Regions from separate parts of the Streptomyces sp. NPDC047108 genome, predicted to be linked through region 1. Evidence: riboswitches for the same ligand, from Rfam matches in the RefSeq annotation. Region 1 holds a riboswitch; each other region holds the start of a gene.
The links. A riboswitch is a leader RNA that binds a small molecule or an ion and turns the genes downstream of it on or off. The one in region 1 is predicted to bind cobalamin.
Positions count from the first base shown of each region.

Region 1 (3,264 bases):
CACCGGCTTTCCCAGCAGTACGACTTGGCTGCTGCGGTCGCTGCCGGGCTTGAGCAGGACGGGGTTCATGAGCGCCGTCGGTTCGACGCGGGCGGCGGCGGCCTGCATCGCCTGGGCCCGCCCGATCTCCGCACCCTGCCGCGTCACGAACGAGTTCAGCGACATGTTCTGCGCCTTGAAGGGCGCGACGGCCACGCCCTTGCGCGCCAGCCACCGGCAGATGCCCGCCGTGACGACGCTCTTGCCCGCGTCCGACGTGGTCCCGGCGACCAGCAGGCCCCCGCCCCGTGCGCGCGTCATGCCGATCCCTTCCCGCTGTTCCCCCGGAGCCGTACGCCCCGCAGCCCAGTGCCCGTCCGACGGCCGCGACGGGACGCCGAGGACGCCGTACGGGCCGCACCCGCGGCACGCCCCGGCCTGTCGTCCCGTGCGCACAGCGCCCCCCACACCAGGCGCGCGCCCGCGCACGCCACGAGCGCGAGGACGTTCACGCGCCGGGAGAGCCGTACGGCCCGCTCGATGTCCGCCACCTTCACGGGGCGGTTGCCCTCGCCGAGCACCGGCCGGTGCTCCACGCGCCCGCCGTACGCCAGCGTTCCGCCCAGCCGTACGCCCAGGGCCCCCGCGAACGCCGCCTCCACCGGGCCCGCGTTGGGGCTCGGGTGGCTCCGGGCGTCCCGGCGCAGCACACGCCGGGCGCCGCGCGGGTCCGGGCCCGCCAGGACCGCGAGCGCCGCGGTGAGCCGCGAGCCGGGGAAGCCCACCACGTCGTCCAGACGGGCCGCCGCCCATCCGAACCGGACATGGCGGGGCGACCTGTGACCGACCATCGCATCAAGGGTGTTGACCGCGCGGAAGCCCACGAGACCAGGCACGCCCGCCGCGGCGCCCCACACCAGGGCGCCCACGACCGCGTCCGAGGTGTTCTCGGCGACCGACTCCACGACGGCCCGCGCCATCTGCTGTCCGTCCAGGGCCTGCGGGTCGCGGCCGCACAGATGCGGCAGACGCTCCCGGGCCACCTCCAGGTCCCCGGCCGCCAGGGCGTTGCCAACGGCCCGCGCCTCGCGGCGGAGCGACGTGCCACCCAGCACGGACCAGGTCGCGGCGGCGGTCAGGGCGACTGCCGCGGCGGGGGAGCGGCGCACGGTACGGGACAGCCCGGCCGCGACCGCCGCGGCTCCGCCCGCGCACACCACCGCGTACAGGGCGCCGTGGCCGCGGTGGTCGCGCCACAGGCGGCGCTCGGCGGCGGCAGCGGCCCGCCCGAAGACGGCCACGGGATGGGCGCGCCGGGGGTCGCCGACGACCAGGTCCGCGGCGAAGCCCAGTGCGGCGCCGTACACGAAGGAGGCGTGTTCGGCACGCATCGGATCAGGACGCCGTCACGCCTCGAAGGGAACGGGCGCGGCGGTGACACGGCACGGGAACTCTGGGCGTACGACGGCGGCCGGGCATGCGACATGTCCTCACTCAGGGTCCGCGCCCTGGCTCGACGTGACCGGCGGTGAGAGTCTCCTGGCTTCCGGATCGGCGCGACCCCCGGCCTTCCAACCCGCCGCTGCGGGCCGTGACTTCTGGGGTGGGGGAGCGCTCCCCGGTGACAGTGGCGGGACCGCGCCGGATTCGCACCGGCTTCCTCTCCTGCCGCCGTTTGGCTCGGGCAGTCCACCACGGTCCGCGAACAGCCGTCAACTGAGCTGTGACCTGCGAGATGAGGCCCACAGCAGCGCGGTCCGGGAACGGCTGTGCCGTTCCCGGACCGCGGAGGTGACCGGTGTGCCGCCGCCCGTACGGCAAACGGGTCGTCAGGCGACGATCAGATACAGGCCGTAGGCGACGGCCGCCGCGCACAGCCCGTAGCAGACGTACGCGCCGATACGGGCCGGGACGCTCGGAGCGGCGGTGGCCGCGACCGTGCCGTCCGGCTGCGTCTCCGCCTTCCGGGAACTGCCGACGATGCCGAGCGTGAACACGCCCACGATGCCGACGGTGACCACCAGGCTGACGCCGAAGACCTGGCCGAGTGCTGCCCAGTCGATGTCCATGCGGATGCTTCCTTCTTAACGCTGTCGAGTCGCGTGCCGGACCGGGCCGGCGCTCAGACCGAGACCTTGGAGCCGCTGGACGAGCGGGGCTCGCCGACCTTGGCGGCCTCGTCCGTCCCGGACGTCTCCGGCTGCTCCGCGGAGCCCGTGCCCGATCCCGAACCGCCCAGCGGCGGCGGGGTGACGGACCGGATGGCGGCGGTGATGACCCCGACCGGCTCCTCCGGGATCTCGGCGTCGTTGACGTTGGTGTGGTCGACCGGGCGGCGCCGGGAGGCGACCCAGATCGCGCCGCAGGCGAGGAGCGCCAGGACGGCCACGGCGGCGACCCCCGCGGTCCCCTGCTCGGCGAGCAGTGCCGCCGCCGCGCCGACCAGGCCCGCGGCCGGAAGCGTCAGCCCCCAGGCGACGAACATCCGGCCGGCCGTGGACCAGCGCACCACGCCGCCCTTGCGGCCGAGCCCCGAGCCCATGACCGCACCGGAGCAGACCTGGGTGGTGGAGAGGGCGAAGCCGAGGTGCGAGGAGGACAGGATGGTGACCGCGGCGCCGGTCTGGGCGGCGAAGCCCTGCGGCGGCTGGATGTCGGTCAGGCCCTTGCCCATGGTGCGGATGATCCGCCAGCCGCCCAGGTACGTGCCGAGCGCGATGGCGAGACCGGCGGAGACGATGACCCACATCGGCGGGTCGGCGTCCGGCGCGAGCGCGCCGCCGGTGATCAGCGCCAGGGTCATCACACCCATGGTCTTCTGCGCGTCGTTCGTGCCGTGGGCCAGGGAGACGAGCGCGGCCGAGGCGATCTGGCCGGCGCGGTAGCCCTTGGCGGTGGCCTTCGGGTCGGCCTTGCGGGCCGCGCGGTAGGTGAGGCGGGTGGCCAGCAGCGTGGCCAGACCGGCGACGATCGGTGCGGCGACCGCCGGGATGAGGACCTTCATGACGACCTCGTCGGCGTGGACGGCGCCGAAGCCGACCGAGGCCACGGTCGCGCCGATCAGGCCGCCGAAGAGGGCGTGCGAGGAGCTGGACGGGAGTCCTGCGAGCCAGGTCAGGAGATTCCAGACGATGGCACCCACCAGGCCCGCGAAGATGACTTCGGGCCGAATGCCGGATTCGTCGATGATGCCTTTGGAGATCGTCGCTGCGACCTCGACCGAGAGGAACGCGCCGACGAGGTTCAGGGCCGCCGACATCGCCACCGCGCTCTTGGGCTTCATCG
Region 1 covers NZ_JBEYUP010000006.1:53,903-57,166, reverse strand. Annotated here, with positions in the region: gene ABZ822_RS14985 (cobyric acid synthase) at 1-300, opposite strand, end outside; gene ABZ822_RS14980 (cobalamin biosynthesis protein) at 297-1,370, opposite strand; cobalamin riboswitch at 1,512-1,643, opposite strand; gene ABZ822_RS14975 (hypothetical protein) at 1,809-2,048, opposite strand; gene ABZ822_RS14970 (inorganic phosphate transporter) at 2,102-3,264, opposite strand, start outside.

Region 2 (3,264 bases), on a different contig from region 1:
CCGGCGTTCGCCGTCGATCTCCTCGGTCAGCTTGCCGAACGCCTGCAGGGTGTCGTGGGAGCGCGCTTTGTCCAGGGCGCGGGACAGGCGCTTGCGGTGGACCTTGTCGAGCTGCTCGGCCACGACCGCCTGGATCTCGTCCATGTCGAGGCGCGCGTACCAGACGTCGAGGTTGCGCATACCGGCGTAGAGGCGCATCTGCTCGCGGTACCGGCGGGCGGCGGTCAGGACGACACCCGCCCGTTCGGCGTCGGAGAAGCCGTTCTCCCGGCCCGCGATGACCAGGCTCGTGGCCAGCCGTTTGACGTCCCACTCCCACGGGCCGGGCAGGGTCTCGTCGAAGTCGTTGATGTCGAACATCAAGTGCCGCTCGGGCGAGGCGAGGAGGCGGAAGTTCAGCATGTGCGCGTCCCCGCAGAGCTGGGCCGTCAGGCCGCTCCGCGGGGTCGTGGCCAGATCGGCCGCCATGATCGCCGCGGCCCCGCGGTAGAAGCGGAACGGCGACTCCAGCATCCGCCCGTAGCGGATCGGCACCAGATCGGAGACCCGCGTGGCCGACTGGCTCTCGATGATCTCCAGAGGGTCCGGCCGGCCCTGCGAGGGCTCGAACTCGCCGTGCGCACTGCGGGGTGCGCCCGTGCGTGCCGCCTTTCCGCGGGCGGCGCGCTCCTGCGGCGTCGGCGCGGGCCCCGGCTTCCGCTCGGACCGCGCCGGGTAGGAGGAGCGCACGGAGGGGGCCGGGCGCAGCGGGGTGTACCCCGAGCCCGAACGGCCCTTGCGCGCGTCAGTTCCTTGACCGGCCATGACTCGCTCCTCGGGCTCGAGAACGTGGCCGTCGTCGGGCGTGCCGACCGGCGGTCTTCGACCATCTCACGGTGGCACACGTCCGCCGTGGCCGCACGATGCTGTCACCAGGTGTGACCGGGTCGTCGCGGAACGGAGTTGCCGTGGAAGGAGCGGGATTCCGGAGCCGCGGACTACGGATCGAGGGGGCCGCTGCGGAGGTTCCACCGTGGCCCGCGCCCGACGAGATGTGTCGCGGACAGCGGCGGCACATCGATGCGCCAGAACGCCTCCGGTGGTGCGGACAGCGCGTGCAGCACCGCCATCCGGATCACGCCGGGCTCGGCCACGACGACCATCCGGCCACCACGCCGCGCCACCTCGTCCCCCTCGATCCGGGCGGACTGCGCGAGCGCGAGCGTCCGGTCGAGCCATGCGGCGATGCGCTCGCCGAAGTCCAGCCTCGACTCGCCACCCGGCGGCACGTGGGCCGGGTCCTGGTGCCAGGCGCTGAACGCGTGGTGATCGTGCCGGCCGACATCATGGAGGGTGCGGCCCCGCCAGGCACCCATGTCGCAGTCGCGCAAGGCGGGTTCCACGTCCGCCCTCAGCCCGAGGGCGTCGGCGGTCTGCCGGCAGCGGGGGGACGGCGCACAGAACTGGCGCCATTGGCGCGCGGGAAGGGATGCCGCGGCGGCGCGCGCCGCCGCGACCCCGCGGTCGTCGAGCGGGCTGCCGTCGTCGAACCGCGCGTCGCCGAGAGCGTCGCTGCTCGCGGGGGAGATCAGGGTCATCCGGAGGGTGATGGGAGGGTCCTTTCGCCGGGGGTTCCGCCGCGCGGTGACGCGTCCGAGGTGACGCGGGCCTCCGGGGCGGTGCGCCGTGATGGTAGTGAACGGCCGTGCCGTACGTCACGGTCCGCGGAAGGGCAGCGGGCGGCGGCCCGGGACCGCCCGGCGTGACGCGGAGGGGCAGCAGCCGCCCGCGTACCGGCCTGACGGTCGGCGGTCGGCGTACGGGGGCGGGCCGTTGGCCGTCCCGCGCGGTCCGCCCGGTGATCGTCACACCCGTACGGCTCGGTGATCGTCCCGCCCGTTCCGCGCGCCGGCCGGGGACCGTTGGCCCATGGCCGGTATTGGCCGGCGGAACAGGTGGCTGTACCGTCTGGTCCGAAAGGACGACGGTGCGTACGGAAGTCCGGTGAAAATCCGGCACGGTCGCGCCACTGTGTGCCGAGCGGCAGCAACTCCCCGAGGGGTCGCCGCCGGTGAGTCAGACCCACGCTCCGTCGTCGCGTGCTCCACACGATGACGGGACGCGTGTTCCCGAGGAGGTCTCGCCATGGCCCAGTCCGCCGTTGCCCCCACCCCTGTTCAACCGCCTGCCGTAGCGCCGCTGCCGGTCCGGGCGATCCTGCCCTGGGCCGCGTTCGTCGGCGTCCTCATGCTCGTCCTGCTGTACTTCGTCGGCGCCGAGCAGGGTGTCTTCGCGGTGTTCTCCGGGGAGGGCGTCCACGAGTGGGTGCACGACGGCCGGCACCTTCTCGGCTTCCCCTGCCACTGAGTGGGGAAGCGCACACATGAACTCGGTCACCATCCGCACCCTGTTGGTGCGCGGCATGCTCGCGGGCGTCATCGCCGGAATTCCGGCCTTCGCGCTCGCCTATCTCCTCGGTGAACCCTCGGTCGACGCCGCCATCGCCTACGAGGAGTCCCACTCCCACGAGCACGGCGGCGTCGAACTGGTCAGCCGTACCGTCCAGTCGACCGCGGGCCTGGCCACCGGAACCCTGGTCTTCGGTATCGCCGTCGGCGGCATCGCGGCGCTGGCGTTCTGTTTCGCCCTGGGGCGCATCGGGCGCTTCGGGCCGCGGGCCACGGCGGCGCTCGTCGCCGGAGGCGCCTTCGTCACCACCTGTCTGGTGCCGTTCCTGAAGTACCCGGCGAATCCGCCCGCCTCGACCGACGCGGAGACGCTCGACCAGCGCACGGCGCTGTTCTTCCTCATGATCGCGCTCACCGTGCTGCTCGCCATCGGTGCGATCATCCTGGGACGCAGGCTCGCTCCGCGCCTCGGCAACTGGAACTCCTCGATCACCGCATCGGCGGCCTTCGTGGGGACGGTCGCCCTCGCGATGGTCTTCCTGCCGGTGGTCGACGAGACGCCGGCCGACTTCCCGGCCACCGTGCTGTGGGAGTTCCGGATGGCGGCCTTCGCCATCCAGGCGCTGCTGTGGGCCGGATTCGGCCTGCTCTTCGGGTACTTGGCCGAGCGGGTCCTGCTGCCGCGCACGGTGCGCGCCGAGAGCCCGGAGAGCCAGGAGAGCGGGGCCGCGGACGGTTCGGCGCAGCAGCAGTCGGCCGCGTCGGCGGCGAGCTGAGCCGTACGGAGGGAAGGACGCGTACGGAACGGCTCGTACGGACAGCGCGTACGGAAAGGCTCGTACCAGCGGTTCGTACGTCAGCAGAGGGGACCCGCCGG
Region 2 covers NZ_JBEYUP010000014.1:144,935-148,198, reverse strand. Annotated here, with positions in the region: gene ABZ822_RS24365 (DUF2252 domain-containing protein) at 1-804, opposite strand, end outside; gene ABZ822_RS24360 (histidine phosphatase family protein) at 978-1,577, opposite strand; adenosylcobalamin (AdoCbl) riboswitch at 1,961-2,075, shown strand; gene ABZ822_RS24355 (CbtB-domain containing protein) at 2,125-2,346, shown strand; gene ABZ822_RS24350 (CbtA family protein) at 2,363-3,163, shown strand.
Region 2: linked by a shared signal. The riboswitch ahead of ABZ822_RS24355 (CbtB-domain containing protein) and the one ahead of ABZ822_RS14980 (cobalamin biosynthesis protein) in region 1 are both predicted to bind cobalamin.

Region 3 (3,264 bases), on a different contig from region 1:
GGCCGTCGCGTACTGGGCGGCCCCGCGGATGAACGCCGTCTGGTTCTACCGGCGGGACAGCGCACAGGAACTGGGCGCCCCCGCCTGGAGCGGCGCGGTCATGACCGTCGCGCTCTTCGGCTGCTCGATGGTGCTGGTCGCCTGCTTCCTCACCTGGGTGCCCAAACGGCGCATGTGGTTCACCGCCCTGGGAGCGGGCACCCTCTACGGCTATCTGCTGCACGGCTTCCTGGCCAAGGGGTCCCGCTTCTGGGACTGGTACGACCTGCCGTGGCTGCACACCCCGGAGGGTGAGATCACGGTCACCGTCTTCGCCGCCGCCTTCATCACGGTGCTGTGCACGCCACCCGTACGCCGCGTCTTCCGCTTCACCATGGAGCCGACGATGGAGTGGGCCTTCAAGCGGGACGCCACCGAACTGGCTCCGCGCCGCTAGGAGTTCGCGCCGCGGGCGGGGCCGGTGCCGCGTCCGCGCCCGCCCCGGTCGTGGAGCACGCAGTCGCCGCACAGGCCGCGCCCGTCGACCTTGTAGTAGAGACAGCAGCTGCGGCGGCGGTACGTGAAGGGGGCCAGGGTCAACTCACCGGCGCTTGCGAGGGGTTCCCTGCCCAGCAGCGCGGTGGCGAGCGGGAGCGGCGGCACGGGCGCGTCCGGGACGTGGGCCGTCAGCACGCGGGACGGCGCCGATCAGCGCGGAGGCGGCGTTGCCCGGCAGGATCCGCGCCGACAGCCCGTACCGCTGCCGCAGGGCATCGCCCAGCGGCAGCAGATTGCGGACCAGGACGGTCTCGTACAGGCCCTCGGACAGCTCGCCTCCGGCGAGCGCCGGGACTTCCCGCAGCCACAGGTCGACGGGGCCGGACTCGGGCGTACGCCACCACAGCCGCTCGGGCGCCAGGTCCGGCACGCGGCCGGTGAGGGCGGCGGTCGCCAGGGCGATCGACCACAGGCGCGCGGCCGTGCCGATGTGCAGGGTGGAGGCGGCGACGCGTGGGCCGCCGGTCCCGAGCCGCCGTTCGATCGTCGTCACGTAGCCGGCCTGTGCCGCCGCGTCCTCGTACAGGTCGGTGAGCGGCCGGAAACCGGCGTCGTCGGGCCGCGGTCCGCAGGCCACCGCGAAGTACGGGCCGATGGCGGAGACCTGGGTGAGCGCGTCGGCGGTCGGCATGTTCGGCACCTTGGGCATGCCCGGCATTCTGCCGGGTCCCCCGGCTCCACCGTCCGCGGGCCGCACCGCGGCGTCGCAGGGCCCCTTGCCGGATCCCGCACCGTGTCGCCGGCCACACCGTGCGGACCCTCCGCTTTTGGCGCGTTCGTCGGTCGAGGGCCTGAACCGGCCCTGGATCCGGGCCTGTTGAGGTGCGCGGTGTCCCGGACCGCGCGAGGGATCACATCCGCACGCCCTTTCACCTCCGGACCAAAGGAACGTAATATCGCCTGGTCATCACCGCGACGGGAGACAGGAAGCCGGTGCGAATCCGGCACGGTCCCGCCACTGTGACCGGGGAGTGGACCCCGTGCACACGGCCACCGCGCTCCGCGCGGGAAGGCCGGGGCACACGCTGATCCGGGAGTCAGGACACTGGCCTGTCGCGGGCCCGTTCCGAGGAGCGCGGACTCCCCAGGAGGCTCTACGTGTACGACGGCATGCCCCGTCCCCTGCCCACGTCCCCCGCCCGCCCACGCCCATGCCCCCGCCGCCTCACGCGTGTCGCGGTGTCCCTGGCCGTCGCCCTGTCCGCGACCCTGCTCGCCGGATGCGGCTCCTCCCAGGGCGACGCCGGCGACAAGGCGTCCGCACCGGCGGCGAAGGGATTCCCGGTCACCGTCGACAACTGCGGTACGCGCACGACGCACCGCGAACCGCCGTCCCGGGTGGTCACCATCCACCAGCACCCCGCGGAGCTGATGCTCGCCCTCGGGCTGAAGGACCGGATGGTGGGCACCGCCTACCCGGACTCGGCCGTCCTGCCCCAGTACCGGAAGGACTTCGAGGCCGTCCCCGAACTGGCAAAGAAGGAGCCGTCGTTCGAGACCGTGCTGGAGGCCGAACCGGACTTCGTCTACGGGGGCTACGGCAGCGCGTTCGCCGAGAACGAGGGCCGCTCCCGCACGGCGTTCGCCGACGCCGGGATCTCCACCTACCTCAACCGCGAGTACTGCGGCTCGAAGAAGAAGCTGTCCATGGAGGACACCTACGCCGAGATCCGCACCATCGGCAAGATCTTCGGCGTCCGGGACCGGGCCGAGGCACTGGTCTCCGGCCTCGAGCGGCGCATCGACCGGACGCAGCGCGCCCTCGAGGGAGCCTCCGACGTGCCGGTGTTCGTCTACGACAGCGGCGACAAGGCGGCGTTCACCGCCGGCGGCAAGGGCCTGGGCACCGAGATCATCCGCCTTGCCGGCGGCCGCAACGTCTTCTCCGACCTCGACGAGGTCTTCGGCGACGTGTCCTGGGAGCAGGTCGTGGACCGCAGGCCCGAGGTCATCGCCATCTATGACTACGCGGGCGCCGGAAGCGTCGAGCGGAAGAAGAAGTTCCTGCTGTCGCAGCCCGCCCTCGCCGACGTCCCGGCGGTGAAGAACAAGCGGTTCGTGGTGGTGCCGCTGACCTCGACCCTCGTCGGGGTCCGCCCGCCGTACGCCGTCGAGGACCTGGCGCGCGCCCTGCACCCCGGAAGGTTCCGGTGACGGCCCCGCCGCAGGCCGCCGCCCCCGCCACCGCAGTACGGGCCGCCCGCCCCCGACACCGTGGACGCGGGCGCACGTTCGCGCTGACCGTTGCCGTCCTCGGCGGTCTGCTCTTGGTCTCGCTCACCGCGGGCCTGGGCATCGGCTCGGTGCACGTGCCGCCCGGCGAGGTGTGGAGCATCGTCGCGCACGCGCTGGGCGCCGACCTGGGCCCGGAACCGGTCGCGTCCCCGGCGCGCGAGACGATCGTCCTGACCGTACGGGCGCCCCGAGTGCTGCTCGGGGCCGTCGTGGGTGCGGGGCTCGCGGTCGTCGGCACCGCCATGCAGGCACTCGTACGCAACCCGCTCGCGGAGCCGTATCTGCTGGGCGTCTCCTCGGGGGCGTCGCTCGGGGCCGTGGTCGTGGTGGTCTTCGGGCTGAGCCTGTTCGGCCCCGTGTCCCTGTCGGTCGCCGCCTTCGCGGGCGCGCTGCTCACCCTGCTGCTCGTGTACGTCACCGCCCGCGCCGGCGGACGCATCACCTCCGTACGCCTCGTGCTGTCCGGGGTGGCGGTCGCCGCGGTCCTCACCG
Region 3 covers NZ_JBEYUP010000025.1:32,949-36,212, forward strand. Annotated here, with positions in the region: gene ABZ822_RS29720 (acyltransferase family protein) at 1-436, shown strand, start outside; gene ABZ822_RS29725 ((2Fe-2S)-binding protein) at 433-579, opposite strand; gene ABZ822_RS29730 (hypothetical protein) at 581-1,186, opposite strand; cobalamin riboswitch at 1,422-1,606, shown strand; gene ABZ822_RS29735 (ABC transporter substrate-binding protein) at 1,636-2,691, shown strand; gene ABZ822_RS29740 (iron ABC transporter permease) at 2,688-3,264, shown strand, end outside.
Region 3: linked by a shared signal. The riboswitch ahead of ABZ822_RS29735 (ABC transporter substrate-binding protein) and the one ahead of ABZ822_RS14980 (cobalamin biosynthesis protein) in region 1 are both predicted to bind cobalamin.